3 regions of the Mesorhizobium sp. P2_B5 genome follow, and region 1 is predicted to be linked to each of the others. Evidence: predicted binding sites of a transcription regulator. Region 1 holds the regulator's gene; each other region holds the start of a gene.
The links. Region 1 encodes PhoB, which activates phosphate uptake and scavenging genes when phosphate is short. Its sites were predicted from a motif close to TGTCATNNANCTGTCAT; they were not measured.
Positions count from the first base shown of each region.

Region 1 (6,386 bases):
AGATCGACTGGATGAACAAACTCAAGGCCGACGGCGTGATGGCCGAGCATTTCAACACCGGTCTGTTCACCTATGGCGCCTCCAGCCGGCCCGAGACGTCAGGCATGGGCGTGGCGATCATCGGCTCGTTCTACATGATGGTGATCGTGCTGCTTTTGGCGCTGCCGATCGGCGTCGCGGCCTCGATCTATCTCGAGGAATTCGCCAAGAAGAACCGCTTCACCGACCTGATCGAAGTCAACATCAACAATCTTGCGGCGGTGCCGTCGATCGTCTTCGGTCTGCTCGGCCTTGCCGTGTTCATCAACTTCCTCGGGATGCCGCGCTCGGCCGCCTTTGTCGGTGGCCTGGTGCTGACATTGATGACGCTGCCGACCATCATCATCGCGACGCGCGCGGCCCTTGCCGCGGTGCCGCCGTCGATCCGCTCGGCAGCGCTTGGGCTTGGCGCCTCGAAGATGCAGATGGTGTTCCAGCACATACTGCCGCTTGCCGCTCCCGGCATCCTGACCGGCACGATTATCGGCCTGGCGCGTGCGCTCGGCGAGACAGCACCGCTGCTTCTGATCGGCATGGTCGCCTTCGTCGCCGACTATCCGAAGACACCCTTCGATCCGGCGACCGCCCTGCCGGTGCAGATCTACATGTGGGCAAACGAGGCCGAACGCGCTTTTGTCGAGCGCATGTCCGGCGCCATCATCATCCTGCTCGTCTTCCTCATGGCCATGAACATCACCGCGATCGTGCTTCGGCGCCGGTTCGAGCGGCGCTGGTAGAAAAAAGGCAATTTGGTATGAACATCATGACCGAACAGTCTCTTGAAAACGCAGTGGGCGATAAAATGAACGCCAAGTCGAACGAAGTCATCAAGATGCGCGGCGACAAGGTCGGCGTGTTCTACGGCGAGAAGCAGGCGCTGTTCGACGTCAATCTCGACGTCCGCCAGAACCAGGTGACGGCGCTGATCGGCCCGTCCGGCTGCGGCAAGTCGACCTTCCTGCGCTGCCTCAACCGCATGAACGACACCATCGATTCGGCGCGGGTGACCGGCAAGATCACGCTCGACGAGGACGACATCTATGACAAGAACATCGACGTCGTCGAACTCAGGGCGCGCGTCGGCATGGTGTTCCAGAAGCCCAATCCGTTCCCGAAGTCGATCTACGAGAACGTTGCCTACGGCCCGCGCATCCATGGGCTGGCCAAGCGCAAGTCCGACATGGACCAGATCGTCGAGTCGAGCTTGAAGAAGGCGGCGATCTGGAACGAGGTCAAGGACCGCCTGCAGGAGCCCGGCACCGGCCTGTCCGGCGGCCAGCAGCAGCGCCTGTGCATCGCGCGCGCCATTGCGGTGTCGCCGGAAGTAATCCTGATGGACGAACCCTGCTCGGCGCTCGACCCGATTGCCACCGCACGCGTCGAGGAGCTGATCGACGAGCTGCGCCAGAATTACACGATCGTCATCGTCACCCACTCGATGCAGCAGGCGGCGCGCGTGTCGCAGCGCACGGCGATGTTCCACCTCGGCTACCTGGTCGAGGAGGGCGCCACCGACAAGATGTTCACCAATCCCGACGACAAGCGCACCCAGGACTACATTACCGGCCGCTTCGGCTGAGCCGTCCAGCGGTTGAATTTTCAGGCACGAGGACCACGATCATGGGTGAACATACCGTCGCCTCCTTCGATGAAGAGTTGGGCCAGATCAGCAAGCTGATCCGCGACATGGGCGATCTGGCCGGGTCGATGGTCAGCGGCTCGACAAAAGCGCTGCTCAATTCCGACAATGCGCTGGCGCAGCGCGTCGTGTCCGACGACGCCATCATGGACGCGCGCCAGCGGGAACTCGACGATCGTGCCATCACGCTCATCGCCAAGCGCCAGCCGATGGCCAACGATCTGCGTGCCGTGGTCGGCTCGATCCGCATGGCCGGCGACCTCGAGCGCATCGGCGATCTCGCCAAGAACATCGCCAAGCGCGTTGGCACCGTGGGCCTCAGCGTCACGCCGCGCGACCTCTCGCATTCCATCGATGCGATGGCGCAGCTGGTGCTGATCCAGGTGCAAGGGGTGGTCGAGGAATATGCCGCCGCGGATGCCGCAGCCCTGGCGAAACTCAGGAATGAGGACGAACGTATCGACGTCAAATACACGTCGGTGTTTCGTGAACTCTTGACCTACATGATGGAAGACCCGCGCAACATCACCGCCTGCACGCATCTCCTGTTCTGCGCCAAGAATCTGGAGCGCATCGGCGATCATGTCACCAACATCGCTGAAAATGCGTATTATGTGCTGACCGGCCAGCAATTGCCCGCCAATCGCCCGAAGCAGGACGAGACGGCGATGGCCACTTCGGCCTGACAAGGGTGAACTGCTGATGATCGCGCCACGCATCATGGTCGTGGAGGACGAGGAGCCGCTGGGCGTTCTTCTCCGCTACAACCTCGAATCCGAAGGCTACCAGGTCGAGGTGGTGACGCGCGGCGATGAGGCCGAAATCCGGTTGCAGGAAAATGTGCCCGACCTTCTGGTGCTCGACTGGATGGTGCCGGCTGTGTCCGGCATCGAGCTCTGCCGCCGGCTGCGCATGCGGCCCGAGACCGAACGGCTGCCGATCATCATGCTGACCGCGCGTGGCGAGGAGAGCGACCGCGTGCGTGGCCTGTCCACCGGCGCCGACGACTATCTGGTCAAGCCGTTCTCGACACCGGAATTCATGGCGCGCGTGAAAGCGTTGCTGCGCCGCGCCAAGCCGGAAGTGCTGTCCAGCGTGCTCAAGGTCGGCGACATCGTGCTCGACCGTGAATCGCACCGCGTCTACCGCAAGAAGAGCGAAATCAGGCTCGGACCGACCGAGTTCCGCCTGCTCGAATTCATGATGCGCCATCCCGGCCGCGTGTTCTCGCGCAGCCAGCTGCTCGACAATGTCTGGGGCGAGACGATCTATATCGACGAGCGCACGGTCGACGTGCATGTCGGTCGACTGCGCAAGGCGGTCAATAATGGCCGCATGCCCGACGTCATCCGCACCATCCGCGGCGCCGGCTACGCCATCCGGGAAGATTAGGCGCGCCGCGCTGTTGCCGGCCCCTCAGGCGACATGCTTGCCCGCTTTCGCCTGAATCCCCGGTGCGAAAATCTCCTGGTCGACGAAGCCGAGCGCGCGCATGGCGCAGCCTTCGCGGATCAGCGGCAGTTCGTTGGGCTCGGTGTCGAAGGAGATCGATTTCGAGTGCTGGCCGCCGGCGGTCTGAGCAATCGCCTCGCGCAATGCCGGTTCGATCAGATCGAACGCGGCGGCGCTGACTCCGACCATGGCGACAGGTGCTGGATCGATCAGCGCGAACAGGCTGCCGAGGCCGAAGCCGAGCGCCTCGCCGGCCTTGCGGTAGGCTTCGCGCTCGGGGCCATCGGTCTCGCGGGCACGTGCGGCGAGCGCCCGCATGTCGGCGTCGCCGACATCGACCGGTTCGGCATCCTCGCTCATCATTTTGGCGCTGCGCCAGATGGCGTAGTTGCCGGCATAGGCCTCCACGCAGCCGCGCCGCCCGCAACGGCACAGCGCGCCGCCGGGCCGATGGATCATGTGGCCGAACTCGCCGCCCGACGAATGGGTGCCGGTGAACAATTCGCCCTTCAGCACCAGCCCCATGCCGATGCCATGCGAGAGCAGGATAGCGATGAAATTGTCGCGGTAGCGCTCAGGCTGGCGCCATTGCAGCGCCACCGCCATCATGTTGCAGTCGTTTTCCATGGTGGCCGGAATGCCGAACTCCGCTTCCAGTATGTCGGCGAAGGCAATGTCGGTCAGCGGCGTGATCGGCGACCACAGCATGGCGCGGGCCTGCGAATCGGTGATGCCCTGGATGCCCATGGCAATACGGGCGACGCTCTGGACATCGAGGTCGGGGTCCTCGATCCGGCGCCGGACAATCGCTACGCATTCGCCGATCAGCTCGTCGCGCGGCATGGTCAGCGTGTCCAGCCGACGCTGCTCCTCGGCGATCACATGGCCGGCATAGTCGATGACGGTGACGGAGAGGAAGTTCAGCGACAGCACCACGGTCATCACCGCGGCGGCTTCGGGGTTGAGCGCAAGGCCAACCTGCGGCCGGCCGCGCTTCAGCGCACCCGTCTCGCCGGGTTTGCTCTCGGCCAGGATGCCTTCGGCAATCAAATCCGAGGAGATCGCCGATATGGTCGAGTGGCTGAGGCCGGTGGTCGCCGCAATCTCGGTCCGCGACGGCTGGCCGGCCCGGCGCACGGCCGAAATCACCATCGCGCGGTTGCGACGGCGCAGATCATCGTGGCGGATTCCAACCGACATCGTTTTTGTTTTCCTCCCGGACCTCCTCGCGCCTCATGATAGTGGAGGCATTTGGTGGTACCAGCCAAATATTGGCAGAAGCAGGCGGCGCTGTCATTGTTTATTGCGAGTCTCGAAAAAATTCACAGAGGCCATCAGATTCCATCAGAATCGATGTTGACAGCGCCTCGCCGTTGGACCAGTATTTTTTCGAGGCTCGAAAAAATAGAGCCTCTGTGTGCCGGCCTTCGGGTCAGTTTTGTCGCGCCGTGCGCGGCGCAGGGAGGGTTATCATGAACAGATTTGCAGCCGCCATGCTGGCGGGTGTCGCCATGTCGCTGACGCTGGTGTCGGTCGCGCAGGCGAAGGACAAGGTCATCGGCGTGTCGTGGTCGAACTTCCAGGAAGAGCGCTGGAAGACCGACGAAGCGGCGATGAAGGCGGCGATCGAGGCGGCCGGCGACAAGTACATTTCCGCCGACGCGCAGTCCAATCCCGGCAAGCAGTTGACCGACGTCGAAAGCCTGATCTCGCAGGGCGCCAACTCGCTGATCATCCTGGCGCAGGACGCCTCGGCCATCGGCCCGGCGGTGCAGAAGGCGCTGGACGAAGGCATTCCAGTCGTCGGCTATGACCGCCTGATCGAGAACAAGGACGTCTTCTATCTGACCTTCGACAACAAGGAAGTCGGCCGCATGCAGGCCCGCGAAGTGTTCAAGGCGAAGCCCGAAGGCAACTATGTCTTCATCAAGGGCTCGGGTGCCGATCCGAATGCCGATTTCCTGTTCGCCGGCTCGATGGAAGTGCTCAAGGAAGCCATCGACTCGGGCAAGATCAAGAATGTCGGCGAGGCTTACACTGATGGCTGGCTGCCCGCCAACGCCCAGAAGAACATGGAACAGTTCCTGACCGCCAACGACAACAAGGTCGATGCGGTGGTTGCGGCCAACGACGGCACAGCCGGCGGCGTCGTCGCGGCGCTGACGGCGCAGGGCCTGGCCGGAACCGTTCCGGTCTCGGGCCAGGACGGCGACCATGCCGCGCTGAACCGCATCGCGCTCGGCACGCAGACCGTGTCGGTGTGGAAGGACGCGCGCGAGCTCGGCAAGAACGCCGCCGAGATCGCTTCGCAGCTGGCCGACGGCAAGAAGACGGGCGACATTGCCGGCGCCAAGGACTTCACCACGCCCGGCGGCAACACCGTCAAGTCGCTGTTCCTGACCCCGGTTGCCATCACCAAGGACAACCTCAACGTCGTCATCGACGCTGGCTGGATCAAGAAGGACGAAGTCTGCGCCGGCGTCACTGCCGGCAGCGTTGCAGCCTGCAACTAAAACCGGACCCTATCGGTTCGAAATCTCGGCGCCGCGGCCCAAAAGCCGCGGCGTTTCTCCAAGGGCTTCCGCTTCAAATGACCACGGAAAGCAAATAGCATCCATGTTCCGGCATCCGCGCCAGACGGCAAACCGGTGGGAGGATAGCATGACCGACACGACCTCTAATCAGCCGGTCGCCAGCACTGCTGCGGACCGGGCGCGCGCATCCGAGCTCAGCGCCGTCGGGCGGTTCCTCAAGGCTACCGAACTCGACACGCGCATGCTCGGCATGGTCGGCGCCCTGCTGGTCATCTGGGTCGGCATACACATCCTGTCGGGCGGGCTTTTCCTGACGCCGCGCAATCTGTGGAACCTGTCGGTGCAGACCTCCTCGGTCGCGATCATGGCGACCGGCATGGTGCTGGTCATCGTCATGCGCAACATCGACCTTTCGGTTGGCTCCGTCGAAGGCGTGATCGGTATGATCATGGGCGTGGCGCAGGCCGAATTCCTCATTCGCGTCATCGGCTTCCAGCTCGGAAATCCCTGGCTCTGGATCATCGCGCTGGCCGCCGGCGTGGTGCTTGGTCTGCTGATCGGCGCGTTCCAGGGCTTCATCATCGCCTATATGGAGGTTCCGGCTTTCATCGTGACGCTGGGCGGCCTACTGGTGTGGCGCGGTATGGCATGGCTGATCACCAGCGGGCGCACGGTCGCGCCGCTCGACGCCACCTTCCAGCTGATGGGTGGCGGACCACGCG
Region 1 is NZ_JBFUDJ010000001.1:97,536-103,921, reverse strand. It holds gene pstA (phosphate ABC transporter permease PstA) at 1-776, shown strand, start outside; gene pstB (phosphate ABC transporter ATP-binding protein PstB) at 794-1,618, shown strand; gene phoU (phosphate signaling complex protein PhoU) at 1,660-2,364, shown strand; gene phoB (phosphate regulon transcriptional regulator PhoB) at 2,381-3,070, shown strand; gene AC1D1N_RS00495 (ROK family protein) at 3,095-4,330, opposite strand; gene xylF (D-xylose ABC transporter substrate-binding protein) at 4,603-5,643, shown strand; gene AC1D1N_RS00485 (sugar ABC transporter permease) at 5,792-6,386, shown strand, end outside.

Region 2 (6,386 bases), on a different contig from region 1:
CTGGAAAGCTCGGTATCGCTCCAGCGCACCGATCCCTGCCGTATCCTTTCCAGCCCCGTCACGATGTTGATGAACGTTGTCTTGCCCGATCCCGAAGGCCCGGTCACGGCGACTTTCTCGCCGGCCGCGATCTCCAGCGCAGGCACGGCGAGCGCCGGCTTCTCGAGGTCACGGAAGGAAACCCGCAAATCCCGCACGGACAGGCCGAGCATGATGGCTACGCCGCCCGGTAGAAATGCGCATCGACGATGCGCAAAAGGCTGACGAAGCCGGTTTCCGGATCGGTCCAGGAGCCGGTTTCCAGCCTGCCTGCCACTTCGATGAGAGCGTTTGCCTGTTCGAAGGTTTGCGCCTGGTCGAGGTAGATGACAACGATGTTGTCCGGCCAATCGGCATCGGATGAGCAGAACGGACAGAGCGCCATCGGAATCTCGGTCAGGACGAAGAATTTCGCCTCGGCCTTGAGCGGCGGCGCCATGAAACCCCGCATGGTCACATCCTGGCCGGCAAGCGTCTTGACCTTGTCGGAGAAGCTCATGCCGAGCACGCCGATCTTGGCATAGAGGTCATCGAAGGTGAGCGGCGCGGGCGCGGCCGACGCGCGGCGCAAAGCCTGGGAAAGACAGACCGTAGCCGAACCGAGCAGCATGCCGCGACGGGTGATCGGTCTGCACTCCATGATTGCTATTCCCTTGTCGATTGGCGCGGGCGCCGTCAGCGCCCGAACCATCGTCCCTGGTCGCTCCATCCGCAAGCGCCGGATGGAGCGGCCGGGATCATCATAGGCTGCACGGCTCAGTTCGTCGCCGGCGCCAGTCCGAGGGCGTCGGCGAGGACTTTATAGACGTCGCTCTCCTCCATGTAGCCCTTGAAGCCTTCCGCACCCGGACCGATGGCCTGCAGCACGACGTCATCGACGGCATGGACCGCTGTATCGGCCGACTTCGGCAGATTTCCGATGCGCAGCACGGCGCCGGGCACGTCCTTGTACTTCTCGTTGGCGACATACTGCTTGCTCTCGTTCTGCACCGCCGGCACGAACGGGCCGTCGAGCTTCGGGCGGAACGTCTCGTAATAGTCGGGGAAGTTGGCGCCGAAGATGGCCAGACGGCGCGAGACATCGACGCTGTCGGGATAACCGTCGTTGTTCTTGTCCTCGTAGTTCGGGAAGCCTGCGTCGGCATAGACACCGACCTTGTCGCGCATGTCGGGGCCTGGCTTGCTGTCGTCGATGGTGCCGATGATTGAAACGCTGTGGGTGTGGTCGCCGGTCATCACGATCATCGTGTCGGGATGGGTCTTGGCGAATTCCATCGCAACGCCGACCGCCTTGTCGAATTCGATGACCTCGACCATGGAGCGCTCCCAGTCCATCGGATGCGACATCTTGTCGACCGAGGCGCCTTCGACCATCAGGAAGAAGCCTTCGGGGTTCTTCGACAGCTCACCAAGTGCAACATTGGTCATTTGCACGAGACCCGGCTGATTGGGGAAGGTTTCCACGGTGCCCTTCTTGAGGAAGTCGCGGTCAAGCGTGACGTCCATGTTGCCGGTATGGAACAGGCCGAGGATCTTGCCGGTGTTGGTCTTGGCTGCAGCCTCGAGTTCGGTCTTGTCGGTGGCAAGGGCGTATCCGGCATCGCGGAATTTCGCGATGTAGTCAGTGTCGTCCTTGCGCTTGGAGCCGGCCGTGCTCTGCGGCAGGAAATAGGCGGAACCGCCGCCGAGGATGACGTCGGGCTGCGTCTGGTAGAACATGCCGACGATGTCGGCCTTGTCACTGCGGCTGCGGGTATGGGAGACGACGGCCGCCGGGGTGGCGTCCTCGATCTCGGCCGTCGAGACGACGCCGATCGACTTCTTGCCGGTGCGCCGCAGAGCCTCGGCGATGGTCTCGACCTTCGGGTCATCCTGGCTCGGCTTGGTGCGGTCGGCATAGACGCCGAGCGCGTTCACCGCCGTCTTGTGGCCGGTCATGTAGGCCGACATGGTGTTGGCGCTGTCGGTGGCGATCGCGTTGGTCGACGACGTGCCGATAAAGGCCATATGGTCGAGATCGTCCATGTTGAGCCGGCCGTTCGCCTTGCCTTCGGTCATGCCCTTGGACATGATCCGCGCACCGGTGCGATGCGCAACGGAGAGGCCGTCGCCAAGCAGGAAGATGACGTTCTTGGCGCGCGGGGTCGCCGAGGTTCCGAACACCTCCCATTTGACGGACTTGGTCTCGTCGCCAGCCTTGGCTTCGATCTCATAGGTGCCGGGCTGGGCGATGCTGGCAGCGCGGATCAAAATGGCGGAGGCATCGACCCCCTCTTCCTTCTCAACGAACTCGACCTTTTTGCCGAGGACCTCTTCGGCCGGCTTGCCGTTGATCGTCACCGTGACCTGGTCGGGGGTGACGACCTTGTCGAATTCGACCTTCAGGTCGAAAGGAGACTGGGCGAGGATGGTGGCGCGGTCGAGAGGATAGATCGTGGCAGCACCAGCAGCGCTGGCAAGACTTGTCGTAACGGCAAGCGCGATGAGGGGGCGAAGCATAAGTGACCTCCAAAATTGACTGATAAAAGGCAGTTTTTGGTAGTCGTTGCCGATGTCCGTTATATGACAAAACCTCTCCGGGGCCGCTCACATTTCTGCGTCATCCGAAGCCGGTTGAGAATCGGGAGTGAACGCTGGCGATGCAGCGTGCGCTTGTATTGCCGGCCATTCCGTGCGGCGAATATGCGACCTAATCAGCACCCTTACTGCGGCGCACCGGCGAAAAGGATTTCGCCGTCGCCTGTCGCCGGCCAGTCCCTGATGGTGCGGTCGTCGCCGCCGGTCAGCAGCGTTCCGTCGGGCGCGAAGGCGACGGCGTAGATCGGGCCGGTGCGGCTGTCGAACATGGCGATCTGGTTACCGGTGTCGACGTCCCACAGCCGCGCCGTGCCGTCGAGCGAGCCGGAGGCCAGTCGCTTGCCGTCGTCCGACAGCACCAGCGTGTAGACGGTGCCTTCGTGGCCTTCGAAGCGGCGCAGTTGCCTAAACGTGTCGAGGTCCCAGAGCTTGATCGTATAGTCGCCGCTGCCGGTGATGACGTGATGGCCGTCGGCGGTGAAGACGGCGCCGTAGGTGCCCTGCTCGTGGCCGTGCCAGCTGCGCAATTGCTTGCCGCTTTCGACGTCCCAGAATTTCAACGTGCCGTCGATGGAGCCGCTCAGCGCGCGTGTGCCGTCGGGCGAGATGGCGACAGTGCTTATCGGCCAGTCGTGCCCGGTCATCACATGCAGTGCTGACTTGTTCACCAGGTCCCAGACGATGACATTGCCGGTGTCGTGGCCGCTGACGGCACGCTTGCCGTCCTGGCTGATGGCCAGCTTGCGCACGCCGCCATTCTGCCCCGACGAGAACACATGCAGCACAGTGCCGTCGGCGAGCTTTCGCAGCACGATTTCGCCGTCGTCGCCGGCGGTCAGCGCGGTGGCGCCGTCGGGCATGAAGAGGGCCGTGCGCGCCATGTCCTTGTGCTCGCCGAGATTGCGGATCAGCCGCTTGCCGGCGATGTCCCAGAGCTTGATCATGTGGTCGGTGCTGGCGCTCATGATGTCGCGGCCATCGGCTGACACGGCGAGCCAGACGACGGCGTCGCGGTGACCGTCGGGCTCGGTCGGCAGTGGTGGTTCGGCCGGAGGCAAGGGCGCGACCGTTTCCGGCGGTGTTGGAAGTGCGGCTTGTGGCGGTGTGGCTGGAGCCGGCGGCGGGGCCGCTTCCGGTGGCGGGGTTGCCGGAGCAAGTGCGACGTCAGGTGGCTGTGGCGGCGCAGGCGGCGCCGGCTCCGGCGGTTTGGCTGCCTGCACGGGCGGCGTTGGCTCAGGCGGGATAGCGATCGGCGGCGAACTCGGCGGAGTTGGCGGCGCCGCCAGGTCGGGCGGAACACTGGCGATATCCTGACCCTTCGGCTCGGCCTTGGGTTCCTTCGGGGCGGCCACCTCGCCGCCCGGAGCGGAGCGATGAACCAGCCATGGGCCGAATCGATCGGCCAGCAACGCCAGAACGACAAGCGCCGGCAGAACCAGGAAAACTTGCCGCAGCCTCGGTCTGCCGGGATTTTGTACCTCAGCGGCCCGGCCGAACAGCGGTGCTCCGGACAGGTGGGCCGAACCGCGCGGCAACAGCCCGGCAAAGAACAACAGCGCCCCGATCTCGCAGACCACGCCTGCCACGAAAAGGGCCACGGAGCGCATGGACGCGAGGGATGTCGCGATGCTTGCGTCGCCCTGCGCCAGACGCAGCATGGCGAAGCAACCAACGCCGATAACCAGCAAGACCAGCGCGAGCAGCCTGTCGGCACCCCTGTTCATTGGCTCTCTTCCCCAGGCCGCGTGCTGTGCGGCCGCCCTGTCACGAAACTAGCAATGAAACGCGTAACGCAAAATGCCAAGTATGAAAGTGGCTGACATCACGCTGCTACTTCAATTCCACCCATACCGGCGCGTGGTCGCTGGCGCCGTCCTCGCCGCGAACATCGCGATCGATGCCGGCAGCGGTGAGGCGGCGCGCCAGTTTCTTCGACAGCAAAATGTGGTCGAGCCTCAAGCCGGCGTCACGCGGCCAGCGGTTGCGGCGGTAGTCCCAGAATGTGTAGAGCGTCTCCTTAGGATGTTTCTTGCGCAACGCATCCGTCCAGCCCTGATCGAGCAACCGCTGGAACGACGCGCGGCTTTCCGGCTGCACCAGCGCGTTGTCGTCATAGGACCGGGTGGCGTAGATGTCGCGCGGCTCGGGCACGATGTTGTAGTCGCCGACCAGCGCCACCGGCAGGCCGGTGTCGAACAGCTGTTCGGCATGTGCTTCCAGCCTTTCATGCCAGGCCAGCTTGTACTGGAATTTCGGCCCCGGCTGCGGGTTGCCGTTGGGCGCATAAAGGCATGCGATGACGACACCCGACACCGCCGCTTCGATGTAGCGGCTCTGCCTGTCGGAGTCATCGCCGGGCAGCGCGTCCGCGGTCAGCACCGGCTCGGATCCTCGCGCCAGTATGGCAACGCCGTTCCAGGTCGGCTCGCCCTTCCACACCGCGCCATAGCCGCCGTCTGCCAACGCCGTGCGCGGAAACTGCATGTCGCGCGCCTTCAGCTCTTGCAGGCAGACGACATCGGGTTTGGCTGACGCCAGCCATGCCAGCAGGTTTTGCAGCCGGCTGTTGATGTTGTTGATGTTGAAGGAGGCGAGTTTCATTTGGCGATCAGAAGACGATCCGCCCCGCCCACGCCTTCACCGTCTCGGCCAGCGTCTTCAGATGATCCGCCGTTGAGAAGCCGGAAATCGCCTTGCGCGGCTTCAGATCGTGGTCGCCGTCCTCCAGCCAGATCACTTCGATTGCGTGGGAAAGGCCGTAGGTCGCGACCTCTTCCCTGGTGCCGAACTCGTCGCGCGTGCCCTGGAAGACCAGCGTCGGTGTCTTGAGACCGGCGAGATGTTTGGTCCTGAGTTGCTCCGGCTTGGCCGGCGGATGGAAGGGATAGCCGAGGCAGACGAGGCCTGAAATCTCGCCTTTGGCAAACATCTCGTCGGCGACCATCGAGGCGACGCGCCCGCCCATCGACTTGCCGCCGATGATGAGTGGACCGGCAACGCCCCTCGCCCTGAGGTCGGCGATCGCCTTGATGTATTCCGGGTTCACCGTCTCGGCGCGCGGCGGCGGCTTGCGCTGGCCGTAGCGGCGCGCCGCCATATAGTGAAATTCGAAGCGCGCGACCTGGAAGCCGGCCGCGGCCAGCGCCTTGGCGGTGGCGGTCATCGAAGGGGAATCCATCGACGCACCGGCGCCGTGAGCGAGCAGGATGGTGACGGGGGCGGTGTCGAAGCCGTCGAAGAGGAAGGTGGTCATGGGGCGGCCTTTCGCGCGACAGCGAGGCTGCTGATCTCCCCCCTCGTGGGGGAGATGCCCGGCAGGGCAGAGGGGGGCGCGAAGGAACGCAGGCCTTCAATCAGACCTCTCCGGAACAATGCGTTTTGAAATGGGTCGATGTGTCGGCGGGACAGCGCCCCCCTCTGTCCTGCCGGACATCTCCCCCACAAGGGGGGAGATTGGCCGTCATCTCGGCCTTCGCCAATCATCGTCACCCCACCGTCCTCGCCATCTGCAAATCCACGAACTGTATCCCCTTGGCCGCCGTCCGGGCCCATTCGCTGTCAGCATCGAGTTCGAGATAGCGCGCCCAGTTCCGCCGTGCCTCTGCCAGATTGCCGGCGTCGAACTCCAGACGGGCAAGATTGAACACCGGATCGGCATAAGTCTTGTCGAGGGCGATCGCTTTCTGCAGGTGCCGGCGCGCCGATGCTACCTTGCCCTGATCGCTCATCAGCCCGGCGAGGTTGAACCAGGCCTCGACGAAGGCCGGGTC
Region 2 is NZ_JBFUDJ010000012.1:122,066-128,451, reverse strand. It holds gene AC1D1N_RS27810 (ABC transporter ATP-binding protein) at 1-212, opposite strand, end outside; gene AC1D1N_RS27805 (hypothetical protein) at 218-679, opposite strand; gene AC1D1N_RS27800 (alkaline phosphatase) at 796-2,538, opposite strand; gene AC1D1N_RS27795 (WD40 repeat domain-containing protein) at 2,742-4,340, opposite strand; gene AC1D1N_RS27790 (exodeoxyribonuclease III) at 4,447-5,217, opposite strand; gene AC1D1N_RS27785 (alpha/beta hydrolase family protein) at 5,225-5,869, opposite strand; gene AC1D1N_RS27780 (tetratricopeptide repeat protein) at 6,102-6,386, opposite strand, start outside.
Region 2: the regulator PhoB is predicted to act here: its motif matches at 2,591-2,607, upstream of AC1D1N_RS27800 (alkaline phosphatase).

Region 3 (6,386 bases), on a different contig from region 1:
TCACCGACTTGCCGCTCTTCAGAAGCTCCATGATATCGCGCATCGAGGCGCGCGGCTTGATCTCGTATTCGCCGGCCTTCAGCGCTGAATCATTGCCATAGACGCGCACGCCAATGCGGAAGATGCGGGCGTCGCTGATCAATCCACGCCGTTCGAGCTGGTCGGCAATGTCCTGGACGCCGGTGCTCGGCTTGACCAGGAAGGTGTCGCCAGTGGCGGACGGACCAGGTTCGTTGAAGGCCTGTTTGCCGAAATAAAGCGAAACGCCGGCGGCGAGGATCATCAACATCACCGCGGAGATGACGAAGTTCATGAACACCACGACCTGGCTGCGCGAGGCGCGCGAGCGCTTCGGCGGCGGTGTGCCGGCTTCCGGCCGCAAGGCCTCGGCCGCAGTCTTCGGCACGATCGGGCCGGTCTGCTGGTTTTGTCCGAATTGTCCGCTGCCGCCCGGATTGGTGTTCATAAGCGCCCTACCATCTGATCTCTTAGAGCGCCCATGCGTCCGGTTGGACGCCCAGCGTGCCCTAACATTTCAAGCCTACGCATCGTGCTTTCAAAAAAAAGCGCCTTCGGTTTCAGGCCGATGCGACGAATCCCCAGCGGCAGAGTAGGCTCGAATATGGCAAAATTGACGACAGACCGCTGGCGCGCCGGTCGATACCGCAATCAGCCTATATAGCGCTGGAAGACCAGCGACGCGTTGGTGCCGCCGAAGCCGAAGGAGTTGGACAGCGCCACGTCGACCTGGCGATGCCGTGGCGTGTTGGGTACAAGATCGATCGCGGTTTCGCGTTCCGGGTTGTCGAGATTGATGGTGGCGGGAGCGATGTTGTCGCGGATGGCGAGGATCGAGAAGATCGCCTCGGCGGCCCCCGCGGCACCCAGGAGGTGGCCGATCGACGACTTGGTCGACGACATCGAGATCTTCGAGGCGGCATTACCGACCAGCCGCTCGACGGCGCCGAGCTCGATCGTATCGGCCATGGTCGAGGTGCCATGCGCGTTGATGTAATCGATATCGGCGGGCGTCAGCTTGGCCCGGTTCAGCGCCGCCGTCATACAGCGGAAGGCACCGTCGCCGTCTTCGGCAGGTGCGGTGATGTGATAGGCGTCGCCGGTCAGGCCGTAGCCGGTGACCTCCGCATAGATCTTGGCGCCGCGCGCCTTGGCGTGTTCGAGCTCTTCCAGCACGACGACGCCGGCGCCCTCGCCCATGACGAAGCCGTCACGGTCGCGGTCATAGGGGCGCGAGGCCTTTTCAGGCGTGTCGTTGCGGTCGGTGGATAGTGCCCGGCAAGCGGCGAAGCCGGCTAGCGAAAGCCTGGTCACCGGCGATTCGGCGCCGCCGGCCAGCATCACGTCGGCATCGCCGAAGATGATCAGCCGGGCGGCATCGCCAATGGCGTGCGCGCCAGTTGAGCAGGCAGTGACGACGGCGTGATTGGGACCCTTCAGCCCGTGCCGGATCGACACCTGACCGGACACCAGGTTGATGATGTTTCCAGGAATGAAGAACGGGCTGATGCGGCGCGGTCCACGCTCGTGCAGGATCAGCGCGTTTTCGGCGATGCCTTCGAGGCCACCAATGCCGGAGCCGATCATGACGCCGGTGGCGCAACGCTCGGCTTCGGTGCCGGGCTCCCAGCCGGAATCCTTCAGCGCTTCATCAGCGGCCGCGATCCCGTAAAGGATGAAGTCGCCGATCTTGCGCAGTTCCTTCGGCTCAAGCACGGCTTCGGGATTGAGCGTGCCGTTGGTGCCGTCACCGCGCGGAATGACGTGGGCGATCTTGCAGGCAAGATCTTCCACTTCAAACTCGGTGACGCGCTTGGCGGCGCTGCGGCCGGTCAGCAATTCCTTCCAGCTGTGCTCGAAGCCCATGCCGAACGGCGAAACCAGGCCAAGGCCCGTGACGACGACACGCCTCATCGCAGGTCCTCCCCGGTGATGACTGCGGATAGCGTCAGGCCGAAGCCTTGTCGATGTACTTCACGGCATCGCCGACGGTCAGGATGGTCTCGGCCGCATCGTCCGGAATCTCGACGCCAAACTCTTCTTCGAACGCCATGACGAGTTCGACCGTATCGAGGCTGTCCGCGCCCAGATCATCGATGAAGCTCGCCTGCTCCGTCACCTTGTCGGCATCGACGCCAAGATGTTCGATGACGATCTTCTTGACGCGCTCTGCGGTGTCACTCATTTGGGGCATCCTCGTCTTTTGTTTGTCTGTCTTCGTTAGCGGGCAGAATGCCGCTAATCAAGCTGAAAGATGGTCCTGCCGGAAACGCAACGGCACCGAACCGGTTTTTGCCCGAACCGCCGGGTTGCGGGCCGCATTACACGAAAATTGGCTAAGGTCCAAGGCGAAATGGTCTCTTTTCACAAGCCGGCCACGTCTTCTTATAACCCGGCCATCTCCCGTCAAATCATCGCCATGCCGCCGTTGACATGGATGGTCTGGCCGGTGACGTAGGCGGCTTCGTTGGAGGCGAGATAGGCAACGGCAGACGCCACTTCAACACTCGTGCCCATGCGGCGCGTCGGTATCGCCGCCATGATCGCGTCTTTCTGCTTGTCGTTGAGCTTGTCGGTCATGGCCGATTCGATGAAGCCCGGGGCGACGCAGTTGACGGTGATGTTGCGTGTGGCGATCTCCTGCGCCAACGACTTGGAAAAGCCGATCATGCCGGCCTTGGAAGCGCAATAATTGGTCTGGCCTGGGTTGCCGGTGACACCGACCACTGAAGTGATGTTGATGATGCGGCCATGCCGCCGGCGCATCATCGGATGGGTGAGTTCACGGGTCAGCCGAAACACGGCGGTCAGGTTGACCTCGAGCACACTGTCCCAATCGGCATCCGACATCCGCACGAACAGGCCGTCCTTGGTGATGCCGGCATTGTTGACCAGTATGTCGACGCCTTCGAGTTCGGCTTCCGCCTTCTGGCCAAGCGCCTTGACCTCGTCGCGGTTCGACAGATTGGCTGGAAACAGCTTTACCCGATCGCCGAGCTCGCCGGCCAGGGTCTCCAGTTTCTCGATGCGGGTGCCGTGCAGGCCGACAATGGCGCCTTGCGCATGCAGCACGCGGGCAATCGCCTCGCCAATGCCTCCCGATGCGCCGGTGACAAGCGCCTTGCGGCCGGTCAGTTCGAACATTTTCGTCTCCTGATCTTAAGAGAACACCCTTCCCATGGGAGGGGTCAAATCGCCAGTGGATTATGCAAGCGCAGCCAGCGCGGCCTCGATATCGGCCGGGGTGCCGACGGCTGCGGTAGCGATGTCGCGGTTGATGCGCCGCGCCAGGCCCGACAGCACCTTGCCGGCGCCGATCTCGTAGAGCGTGGCGACGCCGTTGGCGCCGAACCACTCCACCGTTTCGCGCCAGCGCACGCGGCCGGTGATCTGCTCGACAAGCCGCCGAGCGATCTCATCGGGATCGCTGGTCGGGGTCACGGTAACGTTAGAAACGACGGGAACCACCGGCGCATGCTTGGCTACCCCGGCCAGCGCCTCGCGCATCACATTGGCCGCCGGCGCCATCAGCGCCGAGTGGAAGGGGGCGGAGACCTGCAGCATCAGCGCCCGTTTGGCGCCCTTCTCGGTGCACAATTTCGCGGCGAGTTCCACCGCCGCCTTGGCGCCGGAGATCACCAGCTGGCCGCCGCCATTGTCGTTGGCGATCTGGCAGACCTTGCCGGAGCCGGCTGCCGCTTCAGCGCAAGCGGCTTCGACGTCAGGCTGTTCCAGTCCGATGATCGCCGCCATCGCGCCCTCACCGGCCGGCACCGCCGCCTGCATGGCATTGCCGCGAATGCGCAGCAGCCGGGCGGCATCGGCGACCGAGACGAAACCGGCGGCGGCAAGGGCGGAATATTCGCCGAGCGAATGGCCGGCAACGTAGGCGACCTTGTCCTTCAGCGAAAAACCGCGCGCTTCCAGCGCCCGCACCGCAGCCAGCGATACTGCCATCAGCGCCGGCTGGGCATTGGCGGTCAAGGTCAGCGTCTCTTCAGGGCCTTCCCAGATCAATGTCGACAGCTTTTCGCCCAGCGCGTCATCGACTTCCTCGAAGACCCTGCGCGCCTCGGGGAAGGCGTCGGCGAGGTCCTTGCCCATGCCGACAGCCTGGCTGCCTTGTCCCGGAAAGGTGAATGCAACGGCCATTTGGGCTCTCTCCAGCGGCTGATTTTTCCTGCCTGTGACGCAAGGCGGACCGCCAAGTCAAGCCCGCGAGCAGCATTTCGGCCCTCGTTCCACCCGGCAGCTGACCTCGAGTCCCTGTTCTGAAAGGCTTTTTGCCGATCACTCCTGATGAAAACCGCTCACGAATCGTTTGCTGGCTCTTCTTATTTCCGCCACAGGCGCTAGCTTTTGCATGACAGTTCTATGACAGAACGGTGACGCGAGTGGAAAAACGCGTTGCTTGGGCCGGGGGAAGAAGAGAAGTGGCAAGGATCAGGAAGGGCGCGGCAGTACCCGCGCCACAGTTCTTGGAAGACGATCCGTCCACCGGCTACCTGCCGGGGCGCAGATGGCCTGTCATCCGCTACGGTCTGGTCACGCTGCTTGCTTCCGCCGTCCTGGTGTTCGCCATCGAATGGATCGTGCGCGGCGACTTTTTCGGCACGGTCGACTTCTTCCTGCAACCCTTCAAGCCGGGCTGGACCACCATCATCGTCTTTGCGCTGGTGCTGATCGGACTGGACGCCGTGCTTGGCCGCAGCCACCAAAGCCTGATGATCGTGGCGCCGCTGACGCTGGCGCTGGCCTTTGTCGGGCACCAGAAGTCGCACTATCTCGGCGATCCGCTCTACCCGACCGATTTCCTCTATTCGCGCCAGATCATGGCGCTGATGCCGCTTCTGGTGCGCGAGCGGCCCTGGACGGCGCTCGCCATGGCGGTCGGCATCGTCGCCGGCCTGTCGATGCTGATCTATGGCTGGCGGCTGTGGCGACGCAAGGTGCCGATCCTCAGCCGCAAGGGGCGCCTGGCGCGGTTGACGCTGGCAGTGCCGCTGCTCGCCTTCTTCGTCTCGATCATGGATTACGCCACCTTCTCGTGGACCCGCGACCGGCTGCAGATCATCCCGATCATGTGGGACCAGAAGGAGAACTACGCCTCCAACGGGTTTGCGCTGGCTTTCGCGCTCAACGTGCCGATGGCGCATGTCTCGGCGCCAGTGGGCTATTCCGACAAGGCGATCGATGCGATCGACAGACCGGATGTGACGGCCTCGGTGCCGGATGAGAAACCTGACATCATCGTGGTGATGAGCGAATCCTTCTGGGATCCGACCAAGCTGCCCGGCGTCACCATCACGCCGGACCCGATCCCCAATGTGCGCGCTTTGCGCTCGGGCTACATGTTCTCGCCGGAATTCGGCGGCATGACCGCCAACATCGAATTCGAGGCGCTGACCGGCTTTTCCAATGCCTTCCTGCCGGCGGGCTCAATCCCCTATCAGCAATATGTGCGCACGCCGACGCCGTCGCTGGCGACCTTCCTGAAAAGCGAAGGCTATCGGGCGCGCGCCATCCATCCCGGCACCAACTGGTTCTGGAATCGCGGCGCGGTCTATGCCGATTTCGGCTTCAACGATTTCCGCTCGGAAGAGACGCTGCCGCCGCTGGAGAAGCGCGGGCCGCTGGCCTCCGACGCGGCAATGACCGACGAGATCATCGCAGAGGCCGACGCCAGCGAGGACCCGGTGTTCTTCTTCGCCGTCAGCCTGCAGAACCACGGCCCCTACGAGCCGTACCGCTATTACAACCCGACCCACAAGGTCGCGGCACCCATCAGCACATGGGCGCGGGAATCGCTGCTCAGCTACGCCGAGGGTTCGGCCGATGCCGACCGTGGCCTCGAACGGCTGATCGAATGGGCGAAGAAGCGCGAGCGGCCGACGGTCATAGCCTTCTTCGGCGACCATCTGCCGCCGCTTGGTCCCGTCTATGTCGAGACCGGCTTCCTCAAAGACAATGTCGCGCCGCGCAAGGAGCCGACGCCGGAGGCAGCACTTGAGCACCACCAGACGCCGCTGATCATCTGGTCGAACCGCACCGGCCCGGCGCAGGATATGGGCGCGGTCAGCCCGGCCTTCCTGCCCTACCACATCCTGACCACCGCCGGGATCACGCACCCCTACTACACCGGCTTCCTCGGCGCGCTGCGCGAACGCTACCGCGTCGTCGATCGCAATCTCCTGCTGACGCCGTCAGGCGAAGCGACGCCCGACTGGGCGCGGCAGAAGAACATCGATCCGGCGATCAACGATTTCCGCCTGCTGCAATACGACATGATGTTCGGCAAGCGTAAGGCCGCGCCCGACTTCTTTCCCGAAACGGTGGACAAGCTCGCCCATACAAGTTGACGCCCGGCG
Region 3 is NZ_JBFUDJ010000006.1:140,272-146,657, reverse strand. It holds gene mltG (endolytic transglycosylase MltG) at 1-466, opposite strand, end outside; gene fabF (beta-ketoacyl-ACP synthase II) at 670-1,932, opposite strand; gene AC1D1N_RS20700 (acyl carrier protein) at 1,967-2,203, opposite strand; gene fabG (3-oxoacyl-[acyl-carrier-protein] reductase) at 2,425-3,162, opposite strand; gene fabD (ACP S-malonyltransferase) at 3,223-4,170, opposite strand; gene AC1D1N_RS20685 (LTA synthase family protein) at 4,452-6,377, shown strand.
Region 3: the regulator PhoB is predicted to act here: its motif matches at 4,382-4,398, upstream of AC1D1N_RS20685 (LTA synthase family protein).